3 regions of the Microbacterium terrisoli genome follow, and region 2 is predicted to be linked to each of the others. Evidence: predicted binding sites of a transcription regulator. Region 2 holds the regulator's gene; each other region holds the start of a gene.

Evidence for each region. The regulator LexA, encoded in region 2, represses DNA repair genes until DNA is damaged. The targets are predictions, from matches to a motif close to TCGAACANNTGTTCGA.
Region 1: the regulator LexA is predicted to act here: its motif matches at 1,180-1,195, upstream of QU603_RS05090 (HNH endonuclease signature motif containing protein).
Region 3: the regulator LexA is predicted to act here: its motif matches at 3,107-3,122, upstream of QU603_RS04740 (HNH endonuclease signature motif containing protein).

Annotation. Positions count from the first base shown of each region.
Region 1 is NZ_CP133019.1:1,229,633-1,234,902, forward strand. Features, by position in the region: gene hutI (imidazolonepropionase) at 1-1,125, shown strand, start outside; gene QU603_RS05090 (HNH endonuclease signature motif containing protein) at 1,335-2,819, shown strand; gene QU603_RS05095 (ABC transporter ATP-binding protein) at 2,912-3,598, shown strand; gene QU603_RS05100 (hypothetical protein) at 3,595-5,124, shown strand; gene QU603_RS05105 (hypothetical protein) at 5,160-5,270, opposite strand, start outside.
Region 2 is NZ_CP133019.1:2,347,541-2,352,810, reverse strand. Features, by position in the region: gene QU603_RS10570 (methylenetetrahydrofolate reductase) at 1-55, shown strand, start outside; gene metE (5-methyltetrahydropteroyltriglutamate--homocysteine S-methyltransferase) at 52-2,385, shown strand; gene lexA (transcriptional repressor LexA) at 2,456-3,172, opposite strand; gene QU603_RS10555 (LysM peptidoglycan-binding domain-containing protein) at 3,425-3,784, shown strand; gene QU603_RS10550 (histidinol-phosphate transaminase) at 3,878-4,972, shown strand; gene hisB (imidazoleglycerol-phosphate dehydratase HisB) at 5,021-5,270, shown strand, end outside.
Region 3 is NZ_CP133019.1:1,152,112-1,157,381, reverse strand. Features, by position in the region: gene QU603_RS04755 (ABC transporter ATP-binding protein) at 1-46, shown strand, start outside; gene QU603_RS04750 (M4 family metallopeptidase) at 97-1,155, shown strand; gene QU603_RS04745 (protealysin inhibitor emfourin) at 1,142-1,450, shown strand; gene QU603_RS04740 (HNH endonuclease signature motif containing protein) at 1,498-3,060, opposite strand; gene QU603_RS04735 (uracil-DNA glycosylase) at 3,271-3,963, opposite strand; gene QU603_RS04730 (type 1 glutamine amidotransferase family protein) at 4,022-4,741, opposite strand; gene QU603_RS04725 (SDR family oxidoreductase) at 4,738-5,270, opposite strand, start outside.

The DNA of each region.
Region 1 (5,270 bases), 1.1 Mb from region 2:
AACGTGGCCCACGGAGACGATCTGTGCGGCACTCTCACCGATGCCGCCGTCCTGATGGAGGGCACGCGCATCGCATGGGTGGGGTCGGTGGCATCGGCCCCCTCGGTGCAGAACGTGATCGATGCGCGCGGGCACGCGGTCATCCCCGGCTTCGTCGACAGCCACAGCCACCTCGTCTTCGGCGGGGAGCGTTCGGCCGAGTTCGCCGCACGAATGGCCGGCCAACCGTATTCCGCCGGTGGCATACGCACGACGGTGGCCGCGACCCGGGCGGCGACCGACGACGAGCTGCGCCGGCGCCTGGCCGGGCTGATGACCGAGTTGCACGCGCAGGGCACCACCACGGTCGAGATCAAGACCGGCTACGGCCTGACCGTGCACGATGAGGCGCGCCTGGCGCGCCTGGCAGCCGAAGTCACCGCCGAGGTCACCTACCTGGGCGCGCACGTGGTGCCCGCCGAGTACGCCGACGCACGGGACGAATACGTCGATCTCGTGTGCGGTCCGATGCTGGCCGCCTGCGCACCGCACGCGAAGTGGGTGGACGTGTTCTGCGAGACCGGCGCGTTCACCGCCGATGAGTCGCGACGCATCCTCGAGGCCGGCATCGCCCGCGGTCTGGTGCCGCGCGTGCACGGCAACCAGCTCGGTGACGGACCCGGTGTGCAGCTGGCCGTCGCGCTGGGCGCGGCATCCGTCGATCACTGCACGTTTCTTTCGGATGACGATGTCGCAGCACTCGCCGCGTCCGACACCGTCGCGACGCTGCTGCCCGGCGTGGAGTTCGCGACCCGCCACCCGTACCCCGACGCGCGGCGCCTCATCGACGCGGGCGTGACCGTCGCCATCGCGTGCGACTGCAACCCCGGGTCGAACTTCTCCAGCTCGATGCCGCTGATGATCGCCCTGGCCGTGCGCGAGATGAGGATGACGGTGCCCGAGGCGATCTGGGCCGCCACCGCCGGCGGTGCCCGGGCCCTCCGCCGTGACGACATCGGCGTCTTGGCGGTGGGCAAGCGCGCCGACCTCGTGGTGCTGGATGCTCCCAGCCGCACGTATCTCGCCTACCGCGCAGGAGTGCCGCAGGTCGACAGCGTCTACAAGGACGGCGTGCAGGTCGGCTGATCTGCATACGTGACGCGTCTGGTCGTCGGTGGTGGATGTCGGGGGCCGGTGCGATGATATGGATGTTCGATAGTGGATGCCGCGGGACTAGGAGTCTGCTGAAGGAACAGAAGCTGAGGAGATCAGGGGATAAGCCTCTTGTGTACCGTAGATAGGTACGATACTATGAGGATGTTCAGATTCGAAACAGTGATCGATCGGAGGGCATCGTGGACGCAGCATCGCACGGGGAGTCCCCGGTCGTGTCGGCGCTGGATGGGCTGATCGACAGTCTGGGCGGTGCGCGTGCCTTGGCCGCGAACGCGTTCGCGACGGAGATGTACTTCTTCGCGAACGTCGCCGACATGGTCCAGCAGCGGGAGGAAGAACGCGCGGCCCGGCAGGACACGGGCGCGAAGGTGTCCGCGTCGCAGTTGGCGATGCGGGAGATCTACGCGGAGATCGGCGCCGCGCTGCGGCTGTCCGAGTTCCAGGTGACGGCCCGGGTCAATCAAGCTCATACTCTGGCGCACAAGTTCTATGACACGTTGCGGCACGCCAGCGAGGGCAGCCTCTCGCCGCAGCATGCGCAGACCATCGCGGAGGTCGGTGGCGACCTGGGCGATGACGCTCTCCGCGGCGAGTATGAGCGTCTCGCGTTGGACATGGCCCGCGAGCTGACCCCGTCCCAGTTGCGGGATGCGCTCGAAGCGGTGGTCGACCGGTTGGATCCGGAGGGCACGCAGGAACGTATCCGGCAGGCCGTGGCCCGCCGCGGTGTCCGCAAGCGCGCGGCCGGGCCCGGGGTGGGGCAGTTGATCGTGACCGGTCCCGCCGCGGAGATCGAGGGCGCGTACAACCGGTTGCGTGACATCGCCGCCGAGGTCCACGCCGACAACGAGGCCGACGTCGCCGAGCACGCCGCCGCCCAGGCCGCACGTGACGCCACCGAGGTCCCCGCGGCCGACGTGGCGCAAACGGACGCGATCGAGGGTGCGGGCGAAGCCGCCGAGGGTGCGGGCGCGCCGGACGGGTCGGGTTTTGTGGCCGACGAGCGTACTCGGGGCCAGATCATGGCCGATGTGGCGTTGGATCTGTTGTTGACGTCCGCCCCGGACGGGCATGGGACCACCGAGGAACGCAGGGCCGGGCTGGGCGCGATCCGGGCGACGGTGACCATCACCATCCCTGCCGCGACCCTCACCACGGTCGGGGTCGGCGGCGCGCAGCTGGTGGGTGTGGGCGCCATTGATGACGAGACGGCACGGCGCCTGGCCGGCACGTCGGACACCTGGTACCGGTTCTTCATCGACCCGGCCATCGGAGTGCCGGTCAGCGTCGACAAGCGCCACCCTTGCACCGCGCAGAAACGGCTTCTGCGGGCACGGGACGAGCATTGTCGGTTCCCGGGCTGCCGACGCCCGGCCGAGAAATGCGACCTGGATCACACGATCGCATACCAGGATGGTGGGCCCACCGCGCTGTGGAACCTCGGCGATTTCTGCAAACGCCACCACACAGTGAAGCACCACACGGACTGGCACGTGCAGCAACTGCCCGGCGGGGTGCTCCGCTTCACCGCACCCACCCGCCGCACCTACATCACCCGACCACCCGGCGCCGTCAGATTCGTCCCCGACGATGTGCGACGCGCCATACGACCACCCGGATACGCCGACTCTCCCGTGCCCGAAGGCGAACCCGCACCCTTCTGAGCGACACTCGACGACACTCGAGAGCGACACTCGAGGAGGGGTGGCGCCGAGTGCGCCGTTACGCTGATCACCGCGCCGATAGGCTGGCCACGATGTCTGCGCTCTTCCGTCCTCGTCGTCGCCGTTCGCCCGGAAGCACCGCCGAGCCGGTGCTCGTCGCCCGCCGGGCCGGATATACGATCGATGATCAGATCCTGCTGGATCCCGTCGATCTGTCGATCGTGCCGGGGGAGTGCATCGCCGTGCGCGGCGAGAACGGCGCGGGCAAGACGACGCTGCTGCGGCTGCTCGCCGGCCACGCGCGCCCCACCTCGGGCACGGTGCTGTTCCGCGGTGGCACGGTCGACGAGCGCCGTGCCGAGGTGCGCGCCCACATCAGCACCGTGATCGGCCCGCCCGACGTCTACCCCGACCTCACCGTGCGTGAGCAGCTGCGGCTGATCGCGACGTCGTGGCGGATGCCTCACCCCGAGGCCGACGCGAAAGTGGACGCCGTGCTGGCAGCGCTGGAACTCGCGCACCTGTCCGCGCGGTTCGCGCACGAACTGTCGTCGGGCCAGACGCAGCTGTACCACCTGGCGTGTGCGTTCACTCGTCCGTTCGATGTGCTGATCCTCGACGAACCCGAGCAGCGGCTCGATCCCGACCGTCGCGCGGTGCTCGCCGGCGTCCTGCGGGGCGTGCGCCAGCAGGGCGCGGCCATCGTGTTCGCCACGCACGACCCTCGCCTGGCTCAGAGCGTCGCCGACCGATCGCTGCGGCTGGAACCGGGGTTGTGAGCGTCATCCACGCCGACGCGCACGCGCTGAGAGCAAGCCGACGCGTCCTGCGCGAGCGCGCCGACCGTCCGCGCGCCTCCGACGTCGCCTATCGTGCCTACGTGACGGTGCTCGTGGGAGTGATCGTCCTCATCCCGTTCGGGCGCGCCGTGGTGCTCACCATGGCTGCCTCGCTGGCGACGGACGGTGTGCCGCCAGCGGCGGTGGCAGCCGGCGGGAGTCTGCTCTGCCTGGGACTGTTCCTCGCGGGGGCCGTGTGCGGGCCCGCGTTCGTCTCGATGCCGTATCTGAACGCGGTCGTGGACTCTTCGATCGACCGGCGGCTGACGCTGCGCCGCGCCCAGCTGCGTGGACAGATCATCGTCATGGTCTCCGTCGCGGCGGTTGCAGCGCTGGCCGTGATGGCCGCGTCGTCGGTGACGGTCGTGGGAGCGGTGGCGGCGCCCGTGGCAGCTGCCGCCCTGGGTTCGATCGCCGGATCGTTGTGGCTTGCCGGACAGCTGCGCCCGCCGTGGTGGGTGACGCTGATCATCTCGGTCTGGCTGGTGGCGGCCGCTGGTGCCGGGTTCGTCCCCGCCGTCTCGGACCTCGCCACGTGGGTGGCGCCCGGGGGATGGGCAGCCCAGGTCGGGGCCGGGACGGTCGGGGCCGGGATGCCGCAGTCCGCACTGTCCGTATCGACGCTGCTCGCGCTGGGCCTGCTGATCGTGACCGCCGCAGTCGGGTGGCTGGTCGCGGGCTCATGGCGCCGGCGGCTGCGCCGAGACGAGCTGGCCCGGCAGGCGCGTCGGTGGAGCGTCGTGGCGGCACTGTCGTTGAGCGCCGATGTGTCATCGGCGACGCGGGTGCTCGCAACCCCCGCGCACGGCGGCCGGCACTGGAACTGGACGATCGGTCGCACCGCGGCTTCGACGATCGTGCGCCGCGACGTGGCAGGGCTGCTGCGGGCGCCGGCGCGCACCGCGACCGCGGCGGTGGCCTGCGTGGGCTTGGGAGCACTGGTGGGGTGGGCGGCCGGCGGCGTGTTCGCCGTACTCGCCGCCGTCCTGCTCTACTTCGCTGTCGGCGGGTGGGCCACGGGACTGCGCACCGCCGCCTCATCGGTGGGTGCCGCCACGTTCTACGGCCTCGCCGACCGTGAACGGCTGCTGCTGCACACAATCGTGCCGGGCGTGGCATCCCTCGCCTTCTGTGCGGCTGGTGCCGCCCTCACCGGGGGAGTCGGCGGGGCGATTTGGGCCGCGGCCCTTGCGCTGTTCGTCGTGCTGCTGCAGGGTTTTGCGAGTCTGCGCGGTGCGCTTCCGAGCTATCTGCTCACCCCGATCCCGTCGCCGGTGGGCGACCTGGCGATCGTGAACGTGCTCGTGTGGATGGCCGACGCCGTGCTGCTGACCGCCGTCTTCGGTGGCATCGGCACCTACCTGGTCGCCTCGATTCCGGCTGCGGCTGCCCTGGCCCTCATCGGCGGTGTCGTGATCGCCGCCTTCTGGGCGGGCGCCCGCCTGCGCCACCGCACGCGCGGGTGAGTCATCGTCTCTGCCACGTTCTGCCCGGTGTGGGGTCAGACCCGAGCGGGCAGAAGCACGACCTCGCGGGTGCGGTCGGGCCACAGCACGGTGATCGCGTGGCCTCCGTCGGGGGTGGGCGCGAGCTCCACCTCGGGAATCGACAG
Region 2 (5,270 bases):
CACCGATCGCACCACCACCGACCGCACCACCACCGACAAGGAGATCGCACGATGACCACCGCATTCCCCGCCGGGACCATTCTCGGCTACCCCCGCATCGGCCGCCACCGCGAGCTCAAGCGCGCCCTCGAAGCGCACTGGGCCGGCCGCATCGACGCCGACGAACTCGAGCGCATCGCGGCCGAGCTTCGCCGAACCACCCGCACCCGCCTGCGCGAGCTGGGCCTCGGCGCAGACGATTCGTCGATCCCCGAATCGTTCTCGTTCTATGACCAGGTGCTGGATGCCGCGACCGCCGTCGGAGCCCTTCCCGAGCGGTTCGCACAGCTGCGCGAGGCGGACGGGACGATCGGGCTGCGCGCGTACTTCACCGCCGCCCGCGGCCAGGGCGCGAAGGCGCCGCTGGAGATGACGAAGTGGTTCGACACGAACTACCACTACCTGGTGCCCGAAATCGGCCCCGAGACGCTGTTCGCCCTCTCGAGCGACCGGCTGGCGCGCGAGGTGGCCGAAGCGCGTGCGGACGGTGTGACCAGCCGTCCGGTCCTCGTCGGCCCGGTGACGCTGCTGGCCCTGTCGAAGGCGTCGGATGCCGCGCCCGAGGGCTTCTCGCCGCTGTCGCGGCTCGATGACGTGCTGCCGGTGTATGTGCGGCTGCTGTCGGCGCTGCGCGCCGCCGGGGCCGACTGGGTGCAGCTGGACGAGCCGGCGCTGGTCAGTGAGAGCCTGCCGGTGGGAGCCGCGGAGCTGGCGGCGGCAGCCGAGCGTGCCTACACGGTGCTGGGCGGGGCGGGTGATCGCCCGCAGATCGTGGTGGCGGCCGGCTATGCGCAGCTGTCGTTCCCGGCGTGGGCGGCGCTGGCTGCCGCACCGATCGAGGCCATCGCGCTGGACCTGGTGCGCGGCGAGGTTCCGGTGGCGGTTCCCGGCCTTGCCGACAAAGTGCTGGTGGGTGGCGTCATCGACGGGCGCAACATCTGGCGCGGCGACCTGGAGGCGGCGTGGCTGAAGCTGGAGCGACTGCGGCAGCTGCCGGCGCGCGGTGTCGCCGTCGGCACGACCACCTCGCTGCAGCACGTGCCGCACGACGTGGGCGACGAGCCCGACCTCGACCCGAGGCTCGCGTCGTGGCTCGCCTTCGCCGACCAGAAGGTCGGGCAGATCGCGACGCTGGCCACCGGCCTGGTGCACGGGCGCGACGCGATCGACGACGAGGTGGCCGCGGCATCCACCGCTCTGGCCGACCGCCGGCGTGCGCCGGGAGTGCGCGACGACGCCGTGCGCGAGCGCCAGGCGGCGCTGACGCCGGGCGCGTTCACCCGCGCGGACTATGCCCAGCGTGCGGCCGCGCAGGATGCCGCGCTCGCGCTGCCGCTGCTGCCCACCACCACGATCGGCTCATTCCCGCAGACTGCGGAGATCCGCCGTGCCCGCGCCGCGCACGACCGGGGCGAGCTGAGCACGTCGGACTATGAAGACGTGCTGCGCCTGGAGATCACGACGGTGATCGGGCTGCAGGAAGAGCTCGGACTGGACGTGCTCGTGCACGGCGAACCCGAGCGCAACGACATGGTGCAGTACTTCGCCGAGTACCTGGACGGGTTCGCGGTCACCCGCAATGGCTGGGTGCAGTCGTACGGATCGCGTGCGACGCGACCGTCGATCCTGTGGGGCGACGTGTCGCGACCGGCTCCCATCACGGTGGCCTGGTCGCAGTTCGCCCAGTCGCTGACCGACAAGCCTGTGAAGGGGATGCTGACCGGTCCGGTCACGATCCTCGCGTGGTCGTTCGTGCGCGACGACCAGCCGCTGGCCGAGACGGCGAACCAGGTGGCGCTCGCGCTGCGCGATGAGATCGCCGATCTCGAGGCGGCGGGCATCGGCATCGTGCAGGTCGACGAGCCGGCGCTGCGCGAACTGCTGCCGCTCAAGCACGCCGACCAGTCGTCGTATCTCGACTGGTCGGTCGGATCGTTCCGGTTGGCCACCGGCGGCGCGGGCGTGGCCACGCAGGTGCACACGCACCTGTGCTACTCCGAGTTCGCCGTCGTGATCGACGCGATCGCCGGGCTGGATGCCGACGTCACCTCGATCGAGGCAGCCCGCAGTCGCGGTGAGGTGGTCGCCGACATCGCCTCGTCGGGATTCGCCCACGGCATCGGCCCGGGCGTCTACGACATCCACTCCCCGCGCGTGCCGTCGGTCGACGAGATGGCGCGACTGCTCGCGCAGGCCGCCGCCGACCTGCCACTGCGACAGCTCTGGGCCAACCCCGACTGCGGGCTGAAGACCCGCGCCTACCCCGAGACGGTCTCGTCACTGCGCAACCTCGTCGAGGCGACGCAGCGGGTGCGCGCCGCCCACGAGGCGCTGACGGTGATCTGAGGCAGACCCCGTCACACTGACAGAGGCCCGACCGGTCGACACCGGTCGGGCCTCTGTCGGACTCTGCGGCTCAGACGGCGCGAAGCACCGCCACCACCTTGCCCAGCACCACGGACTCGTCACCCAGGATCGGTTCGAAGGCCGAGTTGCGGGGGAGCAGCCACGTGTGTCCGTCGCGCTGGCGGAAGGTCTTGACCGTCGCTTCGCCGTCGAGCATCGCCGCCACGATCTCACCGTTGGCCGCAGTGTTCTGCGCGCGCACCACCACCCAGTCGCCGTCGCAGATGGCGGCGTCGATCATCGACTCGCCCTGCACCTTGAGCATGAACAGCTCGCCCTTGCCCACGAGCTGACGCGGCAGGGGGAAGATCTCTTCGACCTGCTGCTCGGCGGTGATCGGCACGCCGGCCGCGATGTGACCCACCAGCGGCACCAGCGCCGCGTCGCCGACCGCGGGGGCGGTGTCTGCGGGGTTCTCTGCAGACGTGCCAGGCAGGTCGATCAGGATCTCCATCGCGCGGGTCTTGCCCGCATCCCGGCGCAGATAGCCGCTGAGTTCGAGCTGATTGAGCTGATGCGTGACGCTGGAGAGCGACTTGAGACCGACCGCGTCGCCGATCTCGCGCATGCTGGGCGGGTAGCCGTAGCGGGTGATCGACTGGGCGATGACCTCGAGGATGGCCAGCTGCTTGTCGCTCAGGCTCTTTCGGCGTCGCGTCTGACGTCGCGGCTTGGTGTCGCCTGCCGCGGCGGCGTGGTTCTCGCCGCGCTGGTTCGCATCGGTCATGTCAGCTCCCGTCCTGCCACCCGGGGCAGCGTCTTCGAATGTCGGAGGTTGGTGATGGGGTGTCCTCATCGAAACGGTATCCGGTCCGAAGACGAACGAGGGCCAGCCTGCGGGCGTGTCGGCTTGAAACATCTCCGATCCGGATCCCTGTTGACAGTGTACTGAATCGAAGATAACTTTGGAAGAGAGATTCGGGGGCCACGCTCCCGGCCGAGTGCGGCCCCCGAACTTCTCGTCCGAACAGGAGGACCAATGTCCGGCATCTCACTGGTTTCGCACCCGGCACCCACCACGCGGTTGCGGTTGACGCTGCGTGGTCGTCGTGTCCTTGCAGCGATCGTGGCGATTCCGGTCGCGGGGGCGATCGCGATGGCGGTGATCGGCGGCGGAGCGGCGTTGGCGTCGAAGGATGCCGGGGCTCCGGCGGGAACGTTCTCCACGGTGTCGGTCCAGGCCGGCGACACGCTGTGGTCGATCGCGCAAGAGGTCGCGCCCCGTTCGGATCCTCGTGACGTGGTCGACGCGATCGTGCGGCTGAACGCCCTGGACGGCGTCGCGCTCCAGCCGGGGGAGCGCATCGCGATCCCCGCGCAGTACGTGCCGGCGTCGTGAGGCGCGAGGCCGGCGTCTGCGGCTGACACGGGTGGGAGCCGGCACGGGTGAGAGCCGGCACGGGTGAGAGCAGTGCGGACGCGGCACTCTACGATGGATGCTGTGAGTCCTCGCCTGGAAGATCTGCCCGTTCGTGACGATCTGCGCGGGATGACGCCGTACGGCGCCCCGCAGGCCGCGTTGCCGGTCGCGCTGAATGTGAATGAGAACACACATCCGATCCCGAAGGACGTCTCAGACGACATCGTCGATGCGATCGCGTTCGCGCTGCGAGACGTCAACCGGTATCCCGACCGCGAGTTCACGCACCTGCGGGAAGGGTTCGCGGACTACCTCGGTCACGGGCTGACCCGCGAGCAGATCTGGGCGGGCAACGGGTCGAACGAGGTTCTGCAGCACCTGCTGCAGGCTTTCGCCGGTCCCGGCCGCACCGTCTTCGGCTTCGCGCCGACATATTCGATGTATCCGCTGCTCACGCGCGGGACCGGAGCGCAGTGGGTGGCCGGCACCCGTGCCCACGACTTCACCATCGCTGCCGACGACGCGGTGGCGCAGGTCGCCGAGGCCGATCCGGATGTCGTCATCCTCTGCTCGCCGAACAACCCGACCGGCACCCCGTTGTCGCTCGAGGTGATCGATGCGGTCTATGCGCGCTCGCGCGGGATCGTGATCGTGGACGAGGCGTACTGGGAGTTCGCGCCGCGCGAGCAGCAGTCCGCGCTGACGCTGCTGCCCGATCGGGAGCGCCTGGTCGTTTCGCGCACGATGAGCAAGGCGTTCGCCTTCGCCGGCGCGCGCGTCGGGTATCTGGCCGCCGACCCCGCGCTGATCGACGCTCTGCGGCTGGTGCGGCTGCCGTACCACCTCAGCGCGCTCACGCAGGCGGCGGCCTCGGCCGCGCTGCGGCACGCGCCGACGATGCTGGCCGCCGTCGACGAGATCGTCGTGCAGCGTGACCGCATCTCGGCGACCCTGGCCGCTCTGGGGTACAACCCGTATGAGTCATGGACGAACTTCGTGCTCTTCTCGGGCGTTGAGGACCCGGCCGCGACCTGGCAGGCGCTGTACGACCGCGGGGTGCTCATCCGTGACGTGGGGCTGCCCGGCAGCCTGCGGGTCACTGCCGGCACCGAGGCCGAGACCTCCGCGTTCCTGGACGCCCTCGCCTCCGTCACACCCGCGCGGTGATCGCGGCCGGGCCGCAACACGCCCCGTGCGCTCAGTAGAATCAGCTTCATGAGCAGACCCGCCCGCACGGCCTCCCGCACGCGTACGACGAGCGAGTCCTCGGTCGAACTGCACCTCGACCTGGACGGCACGGGCGTGGGCCGCATCGACACCAGCGTGCCGTTCTTCGACCACCTGCTGACCGCATTCGCCAAGCACTCGCTGACCGACCTGACGGTGCGCGCATCGGGCGACACCGATATCGACGTGCACCACACGGTCGAAGACGTCTCGATCGTGCTGGGCCAGGCCGTCGCCG
Region 3 (5,270 bases), 1.2 Mb from region 2:
GCGGCGCCTTCTGGCGTCGATTCCGGTGATCGACCCGGACGCGTGAGCGCGGCGGCGTCACGGCCGGATGTCGCGGCCGGGCGATACGGTCAGAGCATGCACTACGGCATCGTTCCCCCGTTCCTTCTCGACCGCGTGGCCCAGGCCGACCAGCCGCACTTGGCGCGCGCGGCCCGGGCGGCACGCCGCACTCTCGTGGCACCGCGGGAGTACCGCCCGCACCGAGCCCAGCTCGAGCTGAGCGTCGAGGACGGGGAGCTCGTCGCCCGCGCCGAGCCGTCGCCGGACCGAACGATCACCGATGCGCAGGGCACCGAGAACCTGCCGGGCACGACGGTGCGCACCGAGGAGCAGCCGCCGGTCGGCGACACGACGGTCAACGAGGCTTTCGACGGCCTCGGCGAGACGTTCGAGTTCTACTGGGAGGCCTACCAGCGCGACTCGATCGACGGTCGCGGCCTGCCTCTGGAGGCGACGGTGCACTACGGCCACGACTACGACAACGCCTTCTGGAACGGCGAGCGAATGGTGTTCGGCGATGGGGACGGCGACGTCTTCGCCGGGTTCACCGGATCGATCACGGTGATCGCGCACGAACTGACGCACGGCGTGACCGAAGCAAGCGGTGGCCTGGACTACCAGGGTCAGTCGGGGGCGCTGAACGAGTCGATCTCGGATGTCTTCGGTGCGCTGACCGAGCAGTTCACCGAGGGCCAGTCGGCAGACCAGGCATCGTGGCTGATCGGCGCCGGTGTGCTCGCACCGGGCATCCACGGAGTCGCCCTTCGATCGATGAAAGCGCCCGGCACCGCGTACGACGATCCCGTGCTCGGCAAAGACCCGCAGCCGGCGACGATGGCCGACTACGTGCAGACCACCGACGACAACGGCGGCGTGCACATCAACTCCGGCATTCCGAATCACGCCTTCTACCTGTTCGCGACCGCATTGGGCGGCAAGGCGTGGGAGCGTGCGGGCCTGGTCTGGTACAAGACGGTGACAGCGGGCACCCTGCCCACGAGCGCCGACTTCACGACGTTCGCGAACGCCACCCTGACGGTGGCGCACGCGGAGTACGGTGAGACCTCAGAGGAGGCCGCCGCCGTCCGCACCGCGTGGACCAGTGTCGGCGTACTGAAGGATGACAGGCCCTGACGTCGTTGTGACGGTCGTGCGCACCGGAGGCTTCGCCGGCATCCGCCGCGAATGGACAGCCGAACCCACCCGCGACCAGGCGCCGCACTGGATCACGCTCGTCAAGGAATGTCCCTGGGACGACGAGGACGCTACGGCAATCCCCGACGCGGGGGCGGACCGGTTCGTCTGGCGCATCGAAGCACGCCTGGGCGACGACAATCGCCGCGCGGAACTGCCCGAGACGCACTTGCACGGAGCCTGGCGCGACCTCGTCTGCGAAGTGCAATCGTTCGAGAGCACGCCCGGGCGCTGAACCTGTCCGGCCGCGTCGCTCGTTCGCGACGCTTCGGGCTGCGCGGGTCAGTAGGGTGCGGGGTTGTCGGCGAGTTGTTGTGCGAACTGGTGTTTCAGGTGCGGGTCAGGGTCGATCAGTTGTACCGGGGTGAATCTGACGGTCCCGGGTGGTCTGGTGGTGTGGACGCGTCGGGTGGGGGCGGTGAACCGGAGGATCCCACCGGGGAGTTGCTCGACCGACCAGTCGGTGTCGTGTTTGACGGTGTGATGCCTCTTGCAGAAGTGTTCCAGGTTGCACAGGCACGTCGGCCCGCCCTGCGCGTACGGGATGGTGTGGTCGATATCGCAGGTTTGGGCGGGGCGCCGGCAGCCGGGGAACCGGCAGTGCCGGTCCCGGACCTGCAGGAACAGTTTCTGTTTCTTACTGGGCCGGTACCGGTCCACGCTGATCGGGATCCCGGAGCACGGGTCGGTGAACACCCGCACCCATGTTTTCGCGAGCCCGGCAAGGTGTCGGGCGGTGTCGGTATCGATGGGTCCGAACCCGTCCACCGCGGCCCCGCCGACCGTGGCCCCGGCAAGGGTGGCGGCAGGGATCGTCACGTGCACGGTCGGGACGATGCTGTTGACCGCGTCTCTGCCCGCGTCGGTGGTGCCGTGCCCGTGCGTGTTCCCGGTCAGCAGCAGGTCGCAGAACACGTCGGCCATGATCTGCGTGTGCGTGCGCTCATCGAACACCACAGCATCCGCATCCACATCCTCGCCATCGACGCTGGCTTCGCTGGCGGCGGCTTCGGTAGTACCGGCGCCCGCAGCTTCGGCGCCATCAGCCTTGGCCGCAGCGTCAGCCGTGGCCGCGGCGTCCGCCGCGGCCTTCTCCGCCACGGCCTTCTCCGCCACGGCCTTCTCCGCCGCGGCCTTCTGCGCCGCAACGTCAGCAGCGGCGGCTTCGGCATCGGCCTTGGCGGTGGTGTTCTGGTCGTGCAGTTCGGTGGCCATCGCCCGGATCCGGTCGATGATGCCCGCACCCTGGGTGGTGGGCACATCCGCGGTGATCCGGGTCAGACCCGGCTCGATCTCCCGGGCGGTGACCTTCCGGCGTGCCACCGCGTCCCGCACCCGCCTCTCGCAGCCTTCCGGGTCCAGGCGCTGCACCAGCCCGGCCAGGGCCGCCTTCAACTGCCCCGGCGTCAGCTCGGCCGCCAGCTCCCGCGCGATCCGTTCGAACTCCGCCCGGATCCTCGCGTTCTCGATCACCGTCCCCGCGTCGGCGATCAGCATCGCGTGCTCCCCGGAGAAGACCCCGCAGCTCGCGTCGCACAGCGTCTCATGGAACTGGTGCATCAACGTCCACGCCGAGGACACTTTCCGCGCGACCTGCCATTCGCTGAGCTTGAGTGCGGCACCGATCTCGGCGAACACCTCCCGCATCCCCAACTGCGAACTCCGGGTGATCGCCCCCTCATGGACCGCGGCACGCTCCGCCTCCCGGCGTTCGACGATCCCGGCGACCTGTTCGAAGAAGAACATCTCCGCCGCGAACATCCGCGCCGCCCGCTCCCGCGACGCGGTCAGATCACCCACCAACTCATCCAACTCCACCAGCACCGGAGACAAGCCCTCATCCATTGACATCGACGGCCTCCCTCCCGGATGATCGATATCACCAATACTATCGAAGATACCTTCGGCTAGTCAAGAGTGATCGTCGTCGGGTTTGCCAATGACAGCCGGCTTGTACACATCGCCGCGGGACAGAAGCCATTCGACAAACCATCGATCCACTGAGCACACTGTCGAACCTAACAGCGACAGCCGACAGTGCGCGCCCCGAGAACGTCAGTCGGGCAGGCGCCAATCGACCGGGGCTGCGCCCTGCTGCGCGAGCAGTGCGTTGGCACGGGAGAAGGGCTTCGAGCCGAAGAACCCGCGGTGCGCCGACAGCGGCGACGGATGCGCGGACGAGATGATCGGTGTCTGACCGAGCAGCGGACGCAGGTTCGCGGCATCCCTCCCCCACAGGATCGCCACCAGCGGGCCGCCGCGGTCCACGAGTGAGCGAATCGCATGCTCGGTGACCTTCTCCCATCCCCAGCCCCGATGGGATGCCGGGGCCCCCGGCGCAACCGTCAGCACACGGTTCAGCAGCATGACTCCCTGGTCGCTCCATGCCGACAGGTCCCCGTGGGTCGCCGGCGGGATGCCGAGGTCGTCGCCCAGCTCCTGATAGATGTTGGCGAGGCTGCGCGGCAGCGGCCGCACATGCCGGTCGACGGCGAAGGACAGCCCGATCGGATGCCCAGGCGTGGGATACGGGTCCTGGCCGACGATGAGCACTTTGACCTCTGCGAGCGGCCGCGCGAACGCGCGCAGCACGCGGTCACCGGCCGGCAGATAGTGCTTGCCCGCCGCGACCTCGGCACGCAGCCGTTCGCCCATGGCGGCGATGTCGCCACTGACGGGCTCCAGCCGCTGCGCCCAACCGGCGTCGATGAGGCCGGCGTCGGCCAATTCGGGAAGAGTCATCGCCACAACTCCAGCGTAGACGCGGGCACCCCGCGCGCCGCCCATGCTCGTCTTCGGCCGGCGCTCAGGCGCCCAGCGTCCGCACCAGCACTCCCTGGTCGGTGCGTGTGACGCTCCAGACGCTGCCTGACCCCGCTACGCGCAGCGCGCCGCTGCCGGCGATCAGCACCGTGTTCTCGTCGACCGCGGCTCCAGCATCCACCACACCGGCCTCGACGGCGGCGATCAGGCGCGACAGCGTGCCCCACTGCGCGGCATGCACGTCGATGGAGATGTCGACCAGACCGATCCCCGGCAGCACGCTGAGCTCGTCGAGGTCTTCGCCGGCGTCTTCGGGCGCGACCTCCACTCCCCCGACGCGCCACCCGCCCACGACCGCCCGCGATGAGGCGATGGCCGACCCGGCCGAGAAGCCGAGGTAGGGAACCCCTGCGAGCACCCGTGCACGGATCAGGTCGAAGTGCGGCTCGATGCGGTCGCGATACACAGGGGTCAGTCCCCCGCCGATCATGATCGCGTCCACGTCGTCGAAGGCGGTCACCGGGATCTCATCGTCGAGGTCTCCGGCGGTGACGACCGGGTCGAACGCACCACCGGCCGCAGCGTGGGCGATCAGCTTGGCGGCGTGCTCGTGCCCGTCGCCGTCGCGCACCGAGATCACCGCGATCCTCGGGACGTCGCGTCCGGCGGTGACCCCGCGCGCGGTGGCCTCGGCCACGAAAGCGCGGTAGGCCTTGCCGTCGGGCTCGTCCTGCCAGCCGCCGCCGACCAGGTGGACGCTCACTCGCGCACTTCGAGCGGACCGCGGGCGAGCAGGTGCGCGGCGGACTGGGCCACCGGGCGCATCGTGACCAGATCGAGGTTGACGTGCCCCGGCGCGTTCAGCGCATAGGCGATCACGTCCGCGACGTCGTCGGCCGTGAGCGGCGCGGGAACGTCCGCATAGACGCGGTCCGCGGCACTCTGATCCCCGCGCAGACGGTTCAGCGAGAACTCCTCGGTGTGCACGAGTCCCGGCGCGATCTCGATCACACGGATCGGCTCGCCGTTCAGTTCGAGTCGCAGGGCGTGCGCGAGCATGGCCTCGCCGGCCTTGGCCGCGTTGTAGCCGGCGCCGCCCGGGTAGGCGTCCAGCGCAGCTGTCGAGGTGACGAACAGCGTGTCGGCGTGACCGGCGGATGCCGCGGCGCGGCGCAGCAGCGGCAGCACAGCGGCGATGAGCCGCTGCGTGCCCAGGACGTTCGCGTCGAACATCCACTGCCAGTCCTCGGGGCGGCCGTCCTCGACCCGGTCGGTGCCGCGGGCGCCGCCGG